One region of the Vibrio pomeroyi genome, then DNA from elsewhere that is predicted to be linked to it. Evidence: predicted binding sites of a transcription regulator. Region 1 holds the regulator's gene; each other region holds the start of a gene.
The links. The regulator PurR, encoded in region 1, represses purine synthesis genes. The targets are predictions, from matches to a motif close to TNANGNAAACGTTTNCNTNA.
Positions count from the first base shown of each region.

Region 2: the regulator PurR is predicted to act here: its motif matches at 1,537-1,556, upstream of purL (phosphoribosylformylglycinamidine synthase).
Region 3: the regulator PurR is predicted to act here: its motif matches at 1,858-1,877, upstream of metK (methionine adenosyltransferase).
Region 4: the regulator PurR is predicted to act here: its motif matches at 1,641-1,660, upstream of pckA (phosphoenolpyruvate carboxykinase (ATP)).

Region 1 is NZ_AP025506.1:2,431,334-2,434,550, reverse strand. It holds gene OCV12_RS10640 (TVP38/TMEM64 family protein) at 1-389, opposite strand, end outside; gene OCV12_RS10635 (TfoX/Sxy family DNA transformation protein) at 523-1,113, opposite strand; cyclic di-GMP riboswitch class I at 1,241-1,326, opposite strand; gene purR (HTH-type transcriptional repressor PurR) at 1,497-2,501, opposite strand; gene torD (molecular chaperone TorD) at 2,816-3,217, opposite strand, start outside.
Region 2 is NZ_AP025506.1:708,516-711,732, reverse strand. It holds gene purL (phosphoribosylformylglycinamidine synthase) at 1-1,362, opposite strand, end outside; gene mltF (membrane-bound lytic murein transglycosylase MltF) at 1,692-3,217, shown strand, end outside.
Region 3 is NZ_AP025506.1:3,163,544-3,166,760, forward strand. It holds gene tkt (transketolase) at 1-1,677, opposite strand, end outside; gene metK (methionine adenosyltransferase) at 2,036-3,190, shown strand.
Region 4 is NZ_AP025506.1:108,097-111,313, reverse strand. It holds gene hslR (ribosome-associated heat shock protein Hsp15) at 212-598, shown strand; gene hslO (Hsp33 family molecular chaperone HslO) at 617-1,495, shown strand; gene pckA (phosphoenolpyruvate carboxykinase (ATP)) at 1,833-3,217, shown strand, end outside.

The sequences.
Region 1 (3,217 bases):
CCGTCTTTTTCTACGCCCTTGTTAATCGTCGCTAATTTGTCACCAAATTTGGTTTGGATCCAATCACGTAGTAGGTAACGGCTACTCAGGAAGGCAAGGGTCGCACCAATAGCGCTTGCGAAAGATACCAGTAGCAAACTGTTCCAGAAGCCAAACAGTGCAGCCCCTAAAAGCGTGACAACCGCAGCTCCAGGAATAGAGAAAGCAGTGATCATTACGTACGCGACAAAATAGATAGCAGCGGCGGCAATAAAGTTGCTGTCAATGTAGTCATTCAAAACGGCTTGTTGGGCCTTGGCATTTTCAAGCGTTAGGTACTGGCCAAAATTGACGCCTAACAATATGATGGTTACGACCAACACAATACCCAATATCATTTTCTTACTCATTGATACTTCCTCTAATTTTCAATGCATACCATTAGTATAGATAGACAGGCAAAGCATAGATTAACTTTCAACAGATATAAAAAAAGCCGCAAAAAATGCGGCTTAGTTATATAAGTAGTTTGAACTGACAAAGTTAATTGACGCGATTGATAAGCTCTTCACGACGCTGCTGCGGTATAACAGACCAATGTGTTCCATTGATCGCACCTTCTAGCGCCCACAGTAATTCAATACTGACAGAGGACGCATGCGATTCCTTGATGGCGTTAAAGGCGTTTACAGAGCCAGATTCATATAAACGTTCAACGGAATCGATTCCTGCTTTTTTCAACATACGCTCAGTGGCGAGTCGAAGATTCGGCAGATCTTTGAGTCGAGTTGGCTTAGCAGAAGACTGTTCAGCTTTTTCTTCTTTAGCAAAACCCAGAGACGTTGTTGCGAGTTCCAAGATTTTCTCTTGGTCTTGCCACAGGCCTTCAGGCAAAGCGAAATATTTAGTAACGACAGGGAAACCACGTTTTTTGTAGACGTACGGTTGAAACCCTTGTTGTTCGAATTGCTTCGTTGTGCATTTGTCTGCCCGTATATGCAACTGGTCATTAACAACCAGAGCAAACATAGTGTCATCAGCAAAAAGACCGAATCCACCAAACATTGAGCGTGACTTAATTTTTCCTAGGGGCTCAAATAACTTCATTGAGTCCTTTAGTATCGGTTTATCCATGTTATTTATCTCGGTGTATTTGAACTACGCCACCAAATAAGCAGGTCCGAGAGATTAGCAAAATGTTGCAATTAAATTGTCAATAGGCTGTAAATTACTAAATTGTCAGTAGTTACTGCATTTTGCCATCGGTAACCCCGCTACCATACCAACGAGTGGTTTAGGCCGGAAGCTTTGCGTCCCACTTTTTCAAGTGGTTTGCCCTGTGCGTGACTGATTGAATAGAATAAAGTTTTTGTTGAATGAGGCTCACACTTGTTATTTCAAAATGTGACATTGCTTCAATTAATGATCTTTCTGTTGTGCATATAGGTTCATTATAGTTGTTGATAAAAAAAGCGCACCCAAAGGTGCGCTTAATGAAATAAAACTCGTTTTATCAATTAATTTAACGTTTTAACTGTACTTCGTTCAACAATCTCAGGGTGCATTTCGAAGACACGCTTCTCGTGATCTTTATCTTTTATACGTTCTAATAAAATCTCGAATGCATTCTTACCAACACGACGTTTAGGTTGGTGAACCGTTGTTAACGGTGGAGAGAAGTACTCAGCTAGTTCGATGTTGTCGTAACCAATGACTGAAATATCTTCAGGGATACGAATGCCTTTTTCTTGCAATCGGCTCATTAAGCCCAGCGCCATTGTATCGTTGAAACAGAATACTGCTGTTGGGCGATCTTTCATGTCAACGATTTGCTCTGCAGCAAGAACAGCAGTATCACACTCGAAGTTACCTTCAATGATCATGTTGTCATCGGCAGTAATCTTAGCTTCATTGAGTGCGCGTTTGTAGCCTGCGATACGTTCTACACAGGCCGCTTTGTCTAAGTGGCCACTTAAACAAGCAATCTTAGAGTGACCGCGCTCAATAAGGTATTTGGTTGCTAGGTAGCCACCTTCTTCAGAGTTATCGATGATCTTGTCAGCTTGAGAACTCTCTGGGCCCCAGTCCATAATCACTTTAGGGATGTCAGCGTGACGATCTAACATCTCTCTTAGTTCTTCAGTTAGGTCTGAACACATAACTAAGATGCCATCTACACGTTTCTCTGCAAGCATTCGAATGTAGTCACGTTGCTTCTCATAGATACCACCCGTGTTACACAGAATCAAAGTGTAACCTTGACGGTAGCAGTAGCTCTCAACACCATCGATAACTTCAGAGAAGAATAGGTTGGTTGATTGAGTAACAAGCATGCCGATAGTGCGTGTTGTATTGCACTTCAAACTACGAGCAACCGCGCTTGGTGCATAGTTCAGTTCATCTACGGCTTTGTTTACTTTTTCTTGAGTCGCTTCTGCAACAAAACGTGTTTTGTTGATTACGTGAGAAACGGTTGTTGTTGATACGCCGGCTAAGCGAGCGACATCTTTTATAGTGGCCATGGTTTTATCCTATTAGAAGCTACTTTCCCAAAGTACGGAATGAAGTAGCCGTTAAGCTACCTAACTAAGAGCTTAAATTTGTAGGGCTCTTTGGGTACTAAAGTGCTAAAAAACAAAAAACCGCTATGAGCGGCTTGTCTTAACACCGAAATGCTCTGAACTTTAATAAGCATAGCATTTCGTGAATGTTTCATATTTTATCGTTTGCGGTCACAATTTTAGACTGACTAGAAATTACTCGCAATAAAATTCACCCAGAAATCCGGGTGAATTGTCACATTCTACTGAATTTATTTACTTAGTCGCCCAATAAGCTATTCACCGGCTAAATATTGAGTGTCCAATTGACAGAATGCGAGTAGCAGAGATGAGACTGAAGCGTAGAAACCGAATTCATCAACGTCATGACATTTAACGTTGAATTTTGGTACCCAAGTTAGGAGTTGTTGCTCGATAAACTGTTGTTGAACAGCAAATGATTTCTCTAGCTCTTCTTCAAGCTCTGTTTCGTTAGAACGGATGATCAAGTTACCAAGGAAATCGAGTTCGATAGCAATGTGGTCTGCTGGCTCTTTCAGGTCTTGGTTAACCACTAAATTGTGTTTAGCCATGATCTCTTCCATCTCTTTTGCAGGCTTATCGTTTAATAGGCCAGTCTCACCGATGTACATAGAAGCGTATGGAAGGGCACCATGTTTATCCGTCTTTAAGAAAAG
Region 2 (3,217 bases), 1.7 Mb from region 1:
TGCCGCACCGCCACCAAGACCGATGTTCATCGCAGGACCGCCAAGAACGATTAGGCTTGCACCTACTGGGATCTCTTTCTTCTGAACGTGCTCATCACGGATGTTACCAAGGCCACCAGCTAGCATGATTGGTTTGTGGTAACCACGTACTTCTTCACCTGCGTGAGAGTTTACTTTCTCTTCGTAAGTACGGAAGTAACCTAGTAGGTTTGGACGACCAAATTCGTTGTTGAATGCCGCGCCACCAAGAGGACCTTCAAGCATGATATCCAGAGCAGTAACGATACGGCTTGGCTTACCAAAATCGGTTTCCCAAGGTTGAACGAAGTTCGGGATCTTAAGGTTAGATACAGAGAACGCAACCAGACCTGCTTTCGGCTTACCACCAATACCAGTAGCGCCTTCATCACGGATTTCACCGCCTGAACCTGTAGATGCGCCCGGCCATGGGGAGATTGCCGTTGGGTGGTTGTGCGTCTCAACCTTCATCAAGATGTGTGTTTTCTCTTGGTGGTAGTTGTACTGACGAGTTTTTGGATCTGGGAAGAAACGACCGACTTCAGAACCTGTCATTACCGCTGCGTTATCTTTATAAGCAGACAGAACGTGTTCTGGTGTCGTTTCAAAGGTGTTCTTAATCATCTTGAACAATGATTTTTCTTGCTTAACGCCATCGATAGTCCAATCAGCGTTAAAGATCTTGTGACGACAGTGCTCTGAGTTCGCTTGTGCAAACATCATTAGCTCGATGTCAGTCGGGTTACGACCTAGCTTTTCAGTGAAGCTTTCAAGAAGGTAATCAATTTCATCTTCTGCAAGTGCAAGACCTAGGGTAACGTTTGCTTCTTCAAGCGCTTTACGTCCGCCAGTTAATAGGTCAACTTCCGCATAAGGAGCAGGCTCAGCAACTTTGAACAGTGCCGCTGCCGATTCGAAGTCAGTGAAAACCACTTCCATCATACGATCGTGTAGAATCGCTTTCAGCTCAACAAGTTGAAGCTCAGAAAGTTCAGCCGAAGTTTCAATGTAGAAAGCAGTACCGCGCTCTAGACGTGACACTTTAGCCAGTCCGCAGTTGTGTGCGATATCTGTTGATTTTGAAGACCAAGGCGAGATAGTGCCCGGGCGTGGCGTTGCAAGCAGCAATAAACCTTCAGGTTCATGCTCTTCAATCGTTGGACCGTAAGTCAGTAGCTTTTCTAGCTTCTCAACTTCAGACTCATCTAGGTCTGCCGTTAAATCAGCAAAGTGGGCAAACTCAGCGTAAATACCTGTTACAGGTAAGCTTAATTCACGACAAAGCTCTAAAAGCTTGTTAACACGAAACTCAGATAGAGCTGGGGAGCCACGCAAAATTCTCATGTGCTTAGGTCTCTTATGCAGTTGATTAAGGTAGTATTGGAATAAATTCAGTGGGTTATAGGAACAACCTAACTGTTTTCTTCGAAGCTATTCCCGAAGGTTGCCAAACCTATGCCGATTCCACCTCTTCAATGCGAGCGCATTATAAAGCATTTCTTTTTGTGACGTAACACCAAAAGCAACCGTTTGCGTTATTTTTTTTATCTTTCTGCGTAAATAGTATTTTTGCTGCATTTATCACCACTTTTACATCTGTTTAATTAAACCTGCTTTGCCAGCCTTGCGGGGTTTGGTATAAAGGGGCTTCCACTTTTCGAGATTTCATTTTGATGCCTAAATTTACGCTCATCTTTTCGTCTAAATTCATTCTGCTCGTTATCGCTCTGGTTGGGCTCGCGGGATGCCAGATTGAATCTGAACCTAAAAGTGTCCTTGAGCAGATACGAGATCGCGGCGTTCTTCGTGTCGGCACCCTTAACAACCAACTCTCTTATTACATTGGTCCTGATGGACCGGCTGGCTTGGATTACGAGTTAGCTCGTGAGTTTGCGCAGGAGCTTGGTGTAAAGCTTGAGGTTAAACCCGCTTACCGTCTATCTGGCTTATTCCCAGCGTTGAAGAAAGGCGAAATCGACCTTATCGCGACTGGCTTAACGCAAAACAACAAACTGACACGCGCTTATCGCGCCGCGCCTGCTTATTACTATGTAAGCCAACAGGTCGTGTACAAAAAGGGACAATGGCGCCCAAGAAACCTTGAGCAATTGATCAATTTTGAGAATGAGCGTCAGGCTGAGTTTGTAAAAGCACAAGCGGAATCAGAAGCTGCGGTATCAAGCGAGACGCTGACGCCCTCTTTGGTTGTGGTGAAAGACTCGCACTTTGAACCAACACTCAAACTGCTACAGAAAACACACGATGACTTCATCTACGACGCGGTTGGCAATGCAGACATCAATGACCTGCTAAAAGAAGTATCAACAGGCGAACGTTTATTCACAGTTGCAGACTCTATCGAATTGTCACTGGCGCAACGTTTGTACCCAGATGTTGCCTTGGCATTTGAGCTGACAGAAGACCAGCCTATCTCTTGGTACCTAAATAGATCGGAAGATGAAAGTTTGTACGCTTTGCTGATTGAGTTCTTCGGTAACCTAAAACAGTCTGGTGAACTGGCTTCACTGGAAGAGAAATACATCGGTCATATCGGCACCTTCGACTACGTTGATACTCGTGCCTTTATCCGCGCACTAGACAGCAAACTACCAAAATGGTCACCGCTGTTTCAGAAGTACTCACAAGAATTTGATTGGCGCTTGATTGCTGCATTGGCATACCAAGAGTCACACTGGAACCCAGTCGCACGCTCGCCAACGGGTGTGCGAGGCATGATGATGCTGACACTGCCTACAGCGAAGAGCGTTGGTGTGACTAACCGGCTCGACCCGAAACAGTCGGTACAAGGTGGTGTTGAATACCTACGTCGCATCGTGAATCGAGTGCCAGATTCAATCACTCAACACGAAAAGATCTGGTTTGCCCTAGCTTCATACAATGTCGGTTACGGACACATGATGGACGCTCGTCGCCTCACGAAGGCACAAGGTGGCGATCCCGATGCTTGGGGCGATGTGAAAGACAGACTGCCGCTGTTACGACAGAAGAAGTACTACAGCCAAACTCGCTACGGCTATGCCCGTGGTGATGAAGCTAGAAATTACGTTGAAAACATTCGCCGTTATTACCAAAGCATCATCGGCCATGTAAATAAGCGTAATAAGGAACAAGAAGAGAGTCTTGAAGGGTTGATCGTCATCCCACCTCTAGAGACTTCTGGTGCTGAATCAAGCATTAG
Region 3 (3,217 bases), 730 kb from region 1:
AGAACCTGTTGCAATGATGATTAGCTCTGGCTTGCCTTCACAATCTTTCAGGATGTAACCACCCTTAGCGATGTTAGCGACTTGCTCAGCGTTACGATCTTGTTGTGCAAGGTTTTGACGAGAGAAGATTAGAGATGAAGGACCATCTTTACGCTCAATAGCCAGTTTCCAAGCGACTGCAGATTCAACTTGGTCACATGGACGCCATGTGCTCATGTTTGGAGTCAAACGTAGAGATGCGATCTGCTCAACCGGTTGGTGAGTAGGACCATCTTCACCAAGACCAATAGAGTCGTGCGTGTAAACTTGGATGTTCTGAACTTTCATCAGAGCAGCCATACGCATTGCGTTACGCGCGTATTCCATGAACATTAGGAAAGTAGCGCCGTATGGTACGAAACCACCGTGCAGAGCGATACCGTTCATGATAGCCGTCATACCGAATTCACGTACGCCGTAGTGGATGTAGTTACCAGAGAAGTCAGTTGCTTCAAGAGACTTAGAACCAGACCACATAGTTAGGTTAGAAGGCGCAAGGTCAGCAGAGCCGCCCATGAATTCTGGAAGCATTTGACCAAACGCTTCTAGTGCGTTTTGAGATGCTTTACGTGAAGCGATGTTTGCTGGGTTAGCTTGAAGATCAGCAATGATTGCATTTGCTTTTTCTTCCCACTCAGCTGGAAGTTCACCGTTAGTACGACGTTTGAATTCTGCTGCTAGCTCTGGGTAAGCCGCTGCGTATGCGTCAAATTTAGCATTCCACGCTGCTTCTTTCGCTGCGCCTGCTTCTTTCGCATTCCACTCAGCTGCGATATCAGCTGGGATTTCGAAAGGACCGTGCTCCCAACCAAGTGCAGCTTTAGTTGCTGTGATTTCATCAGCGCCTAGTGGAGCACCGTGACAGTCGTGCGTACCCGCTTTGTTTGGAGAACCAAAACCGATGATAGTTTTAGTACAGATAAGCGTTGGACGAGGATCCGCTTTAGCCGCTTCAATCGCAGCGTTAATAGCATCAGAATCGTGACCGTCTACCGCTGGGATTACGTGCCAGCCGTATGCTTCAAAACGCTTAGGTGTATCGTCCGAGAACCAACCTTCAACTTCACCATCGATAGAAATGCCGTTGTCATCCCAGAAAGCTACCAGTTTACCTAGACCTAGCGTACCTGCTAGAGAACATGCTTCGTGAGAGATACCCTCCATCAGACAGCCATCACCCATGAATGCATAAGTGTAGTGGTCTACGATGTCGTGGCCTTCTTTGTTGAACTGTGCAGCCAGTGCTTTCTCAGCCATTGCCATACCAACAGCGTTAGTGATGCCTTGACCTAGAGGACCAGTAGTTGTCTCGATACCAGGAGCGTAACCGTACTCTGGGTGACCTGGAGTCTTAGAGTGAAGTTGACGGAAGTTTTTAAGGTCTTCAATTGAAAGCTCGTAACCTGCAAGGTGAAGCAGAGAGTAAATCAGCATTGAACCGTGGCCGTTAGACAGGATAAAACGGTCGCGGTCAGCCCACTCTGGGTTTGCTGGGTTGTGGTTCAAGTGGCCACGCCAAAGAACTTCAGCGATGTCAGCCATGCCCATAGGTGCGCCTGGGTGGCCTGAATTTGCTTGTTGAACACCGTCCATGCTAAGTGCGCGGATTGCATTGGCTAGATCTTTACGAGAAGGCATGTCTGCTCCTGGATACATAAGCGATTTAAAAAAGAGATTGATGCTAAAGTTTTCATTTTTATTAGCGCGGGTATTCTCTCAAACGACTATAGCGACTGCAAACGTTTTACTGGCATTTTAACGGTCATTTTTCGCAATTTTCGATCATTTACATCACTTAGCAACGGCTTATCTCAAACGATACGCAAACGTTTAGTTATGACATATCATAAAAAAGAGCTTGTAATTCGACCGCTGGAATTTAGAATAGCCGTCTAGATGTAGAAACACCTACAAAATATACTGTATTTAATGGCGGCGCTTCCTAGCTTGCGACGCCATAAAACTATTTACACCAAAACCTAAAAGTGGAGCTCTCATGGCTAAGCACCTATTCACTTCTGAATCTGTTTCAGAAGGCCATCCAGATAAAATTGCAGACCAAATCTCTGATGCTGTTCTTGATGCCATCTTGGAACAAGATCCAAAAGCACGTGTTGCTTGTGAGACTTACGTAAAAACCGGCATGGTTATGGTTGGCGGTGAAGTAACAACGTCTGCATGGGTTGATATCGAAGAAATCACTCGTGAAACAGTACGTGAAATTGGTTACGTTCATTCTGATATGGGCTTTGACGCTGACTCTTGTGCTGTTCTAAACACAATTGGTAAGCAGTCTCCAGACATCAACCAAGGTGTTGATAAAGCAGACCCTAAAGAGCAAGGCGCTGGCGACCAAGGCATCATGTTTGGTTACGCAACTAACGAAACGCCAATCCTAATGCCAGCTCCAATTACTTACTCTCACCTTCTTGTTAAGAAGCAAGCTGAAGTACGTAAGAGCGGCAAACTTGACTTCCTTCGCCCAGATGCGAAATCTCAAGTAACATTCCAGTACGACCAAGGTAAGATCGTTGGTATCGATGCTGTTGTTCTTTCTACTCAACACTGTGATTCAGTAACAACTCCGGATCTACGTGAAGCAGTAATGGAAGAGATCATCAAGCCAGTACTTCCTTCTGAGTGGATCAACAAAGACACTAACTTCTTCATCAACCCAACAGGCCGTTTCGTAATCGGTGGACCAATGGGTGACTGTGGTCTAACAGGTCGTAAGATCATCGTTGATACCTACGGCGGCGCAGCTCGTCACGGTGGCGGTGCTTTCTCTGGTAAAGATCCATCAAAAGTTGACCGTTCTGCAGCTTACGCAGCACGTTACGTTGCGAAAAACATCGTTGCTGCTGGCATGGCTGACCGTTGTGAGATTCAACTGTCTTACGCTATCGGTGTTGCAGATCCAACATCTATCATGGTTGAAACGTTTGGTACTGAGAAAGTAGCTCACGAAATCATCATTGAAGCTGTTCGTCAAAACTTCGACCTACGTCCATACGGTCTTCAAGAAATGCTGAACCTTCTTCAGCCTATCTACAAGCAGACTGCAGCATACGGTCACTTCGGTCGTGAAGAGTTCCCTTGGGAAGCGACTGACAAAGCAGCAATCCTTGCAGACTTCGCTGGCCTAAAATAATTTAGCCACTGCGATTTGTTTCTTTAA
Region 4 (3,217 bases), 1.3 Mb from region 1:
GAGCTTATTTAAGCATAAGATCCTGAACTATATCATAGCAAATCGATAAATCGGCATAACATGGCTATTTTGTAATATGACTTGAAAAAAATGCCAACCGCCTCCACTTAAAGCTTCTACTTAATGTGATAAGCATCATCAAAAACATGTTGCGCACTGTTCATTACAGTTAAACCGCATTCATTTCTCACTTAATAAGGCACAGCCCTATATGAAAACTGCTAATGAAGCTGTCAGACTCGATAAATGGTTGTGGGCAGCACGCTTTTACAAAACCCGGTCGATTGCTCGCAACATGGTCGATGGTGGCAAAGTCCACTATAATGGTCAGCGCAGCAAGCCAAGTAAAATTGTCGAACTTGGGGCAGTGATTACACTGCGTCAAGGTAATGAAGAAAAGACGGTGACTATCGAGAAAATCTCTGCCCATCGCGGTGGAGCTCCGATCGCTCAAACCCTCTATGAAGAAACCACCGAGAGCTTGGCAAAGAGAGAAGAGTTTGCCAAACAGCGCAAACTGAATGCTCATAACCCAGCTCCAGAGCGTCGCCCTGATAAGAAGCAACGTCGTGACATCATCAAGTTCAAGCATCAATAAGCTAGAAGGAATAGCCAAATGGCAAACAATGTTTTAAATCGCTACCTATTTGAAGACCTATCAGTACGTGGTGAATTGGTACAAATGGATGAAGCGTACCAACAAATTATTTCTAGCAAGGAATACCCAGCACCCGTGCAAAAACTACTGGGTGAGCTATTGGTTTCAACAACGCTACTAACTGCGACCCTAAAGTTTGAAGGTTCGATCACTATGCAATTGCAAGGTGACGGCCCAGTATCTCTAGCAGTTATTAATGGCGATCACGATCAGAAGATCCGTGGTGTTGCTCGCTTTGAAGGCGATATCGCTGACGACGCTGGTCTGCACGACCTTATGGGTAAAGGCCACCTAGTGATCACTATCGATCCTAAGAAAGGTGAGCGTTACCAAGGTATCGTTGGTCTTGAAGGCGACACGCTAGCTGAAGTACTTGAAGGTTACTTCGCTAACTCAGAGCAGCTTAAGACTCGTCTATGGCTACGTACTGGTGAGCACGAAGGCAAAGCGCATGCTGCAGGTATGTTGCTGCAAGTTATGCCTGACGGCACTGGAACACCAGACGACTTCGAGCACCTAGAGCAGCTAACAGACACAGTGAAAAACGAAGAGCTATTCACTCTAGAAGCGAACGAACTGCTTTACCGTTTGTACAACCAAGAGAAAGTACAGCTGTTCACACCGCAACCTGTTGAGTTCTTCTGTGGTTGTTCTCGTGATCGCAGCGCGGCGGCTATCATTACCGTTGCTCAAGAAGAGATCTACGACATCCTAAGCACTGAAGGTAGCGTTGCTCTGCACTGTGATTACTGTGGCACAAACTACTCGTTCGACAAGAACGATGTTGATGCTTTGTACGCAGAAGCAGCAGATAAAGGCAGCAATACGGTTCATTAATTTACGGCGTACCAAAAACACGTAATTTACCCCAAAAAGGTCAGCACTCAGCTGGCCTTTTTTGTGATCAAAATAGCGCAAACTCCTTAACATTTCGTAATAAAATCACCGCTTAATTTTAATCAATTAATAATGTTCTCGCCCCTAGCGCAAAGGTTTGCGTACAGGATAGACTAGTTGGGCCAATATGTGACGAGACGCTTAAAACCCCAAGGTTAATATGGATATTTTTTGAGCTGTATCCCTGTTTCCCCCGAGTCTCGTTGCTAGCATGGTGAGCAGATAACAATAAAAAATTAATACAAAATCCCTACAAAATATCCTACAAGGAGCACCTATGACCGTTATGGAACATACTAAGGCTGCACAAATTGATCTAACTAAGCACGGACTGACTGGCGTTACTGAAGTTCTTCGTAATCCTAGCTACGAGCAGTTATTCGTTGAAGAAACACTGCCAGGTTTGGAAGGCTACGAAAAAGGCGTAGTAACGGAACTAGGCTCTGTTGCGGTTGACACTGGTATCTTTACTGGCCGCTCACCAAAAGATAAGTACATTGTTAAAGATGACACGACCCGCGATACCATGTGGTGGTCAGATCAAGGCAAAAATGACAACAAACCGATTACAACTGAAGTATGGAATGAGCTGAAAGAGCTTGTGACAACTCAGCTATCTGGCAAGCGCCTGTTTGTCATTGACGGTTATTGTGGTGCTAACCCAGATACGCGCTTAAGCGTGCGTATTATCACTGAAGTAGCGTGGCAAGCGCACTTCGTTAAGAACATGTTCATTCGTCCAACTGACGAAGAACTAGCAACGTTCGAACCTGATTTTGTGGTAATGAATGGTGCTAAAACAACCAACCCTAACTGGGAAAAACAGGGTCTGAACTCTGAAAACTTCGTTGCTTTCAACCTAACAGAGCGCGTTCAAATCATCGGTGGTACTTGGTACGGCGGTGAGATGAAGAAAGGCATGTTCGCAATGATGAACTACCTACTGCCTCTACAAGGCATCGCTTCAATGCACTGTAGTGCAAACGTAGGCGAGAAAGGCGATGTAGCAATCTTCTTCGGCCTATCTGGTACAGGTAAAACAACGCTATCTACCGATCCTAAGCGTGAGCTAATCGGTGATGATGAGCACGGTTGGGACGACGACGGTATCTTCAACTTTGAAGGTGGCTGTTACGCGAAGACCATTCGTCTATCTAAAGAAGCAGAACCAGAAATCTACAATGCTATCCGCCGTGATGCACTACTAGAAAACGTAACGGTTCGTGGCGATGGCTCTATCGATTTTGATGACGGTTCTAAAACAGAAAACACTCGTGTTTCTTACCCGATTCACCACATCGACAACATCGTTAAGCCAGTATCAAAAGCAGGCCACGCTCAAAAGGTTATCTTCCTGACTGCTGATGCATTTGGTGTGCTACCACCAGTTTCTAAGTTGACTCCAGAGCAAACGAAGTACCACTTCTTATCTGGCTTCACAGCGAAGCTAGCAGGTACAGAGCGTGGTATTACTGAACCAACGCCAACGTTCTCTGCGGCATTTGGTGCGGCGTTCCTTACTCTTCACCCAACTCAGTACGCTGAAGTGCTTGTGAAGCGCATGGAAGCAGCTGGCGCTGAAGCTTACCTAGTGAACACAGGTTGGAACGGTACTGGCAAACGTATCTCTATCCAAGATACGCGTGGCATCATCGACGCAAT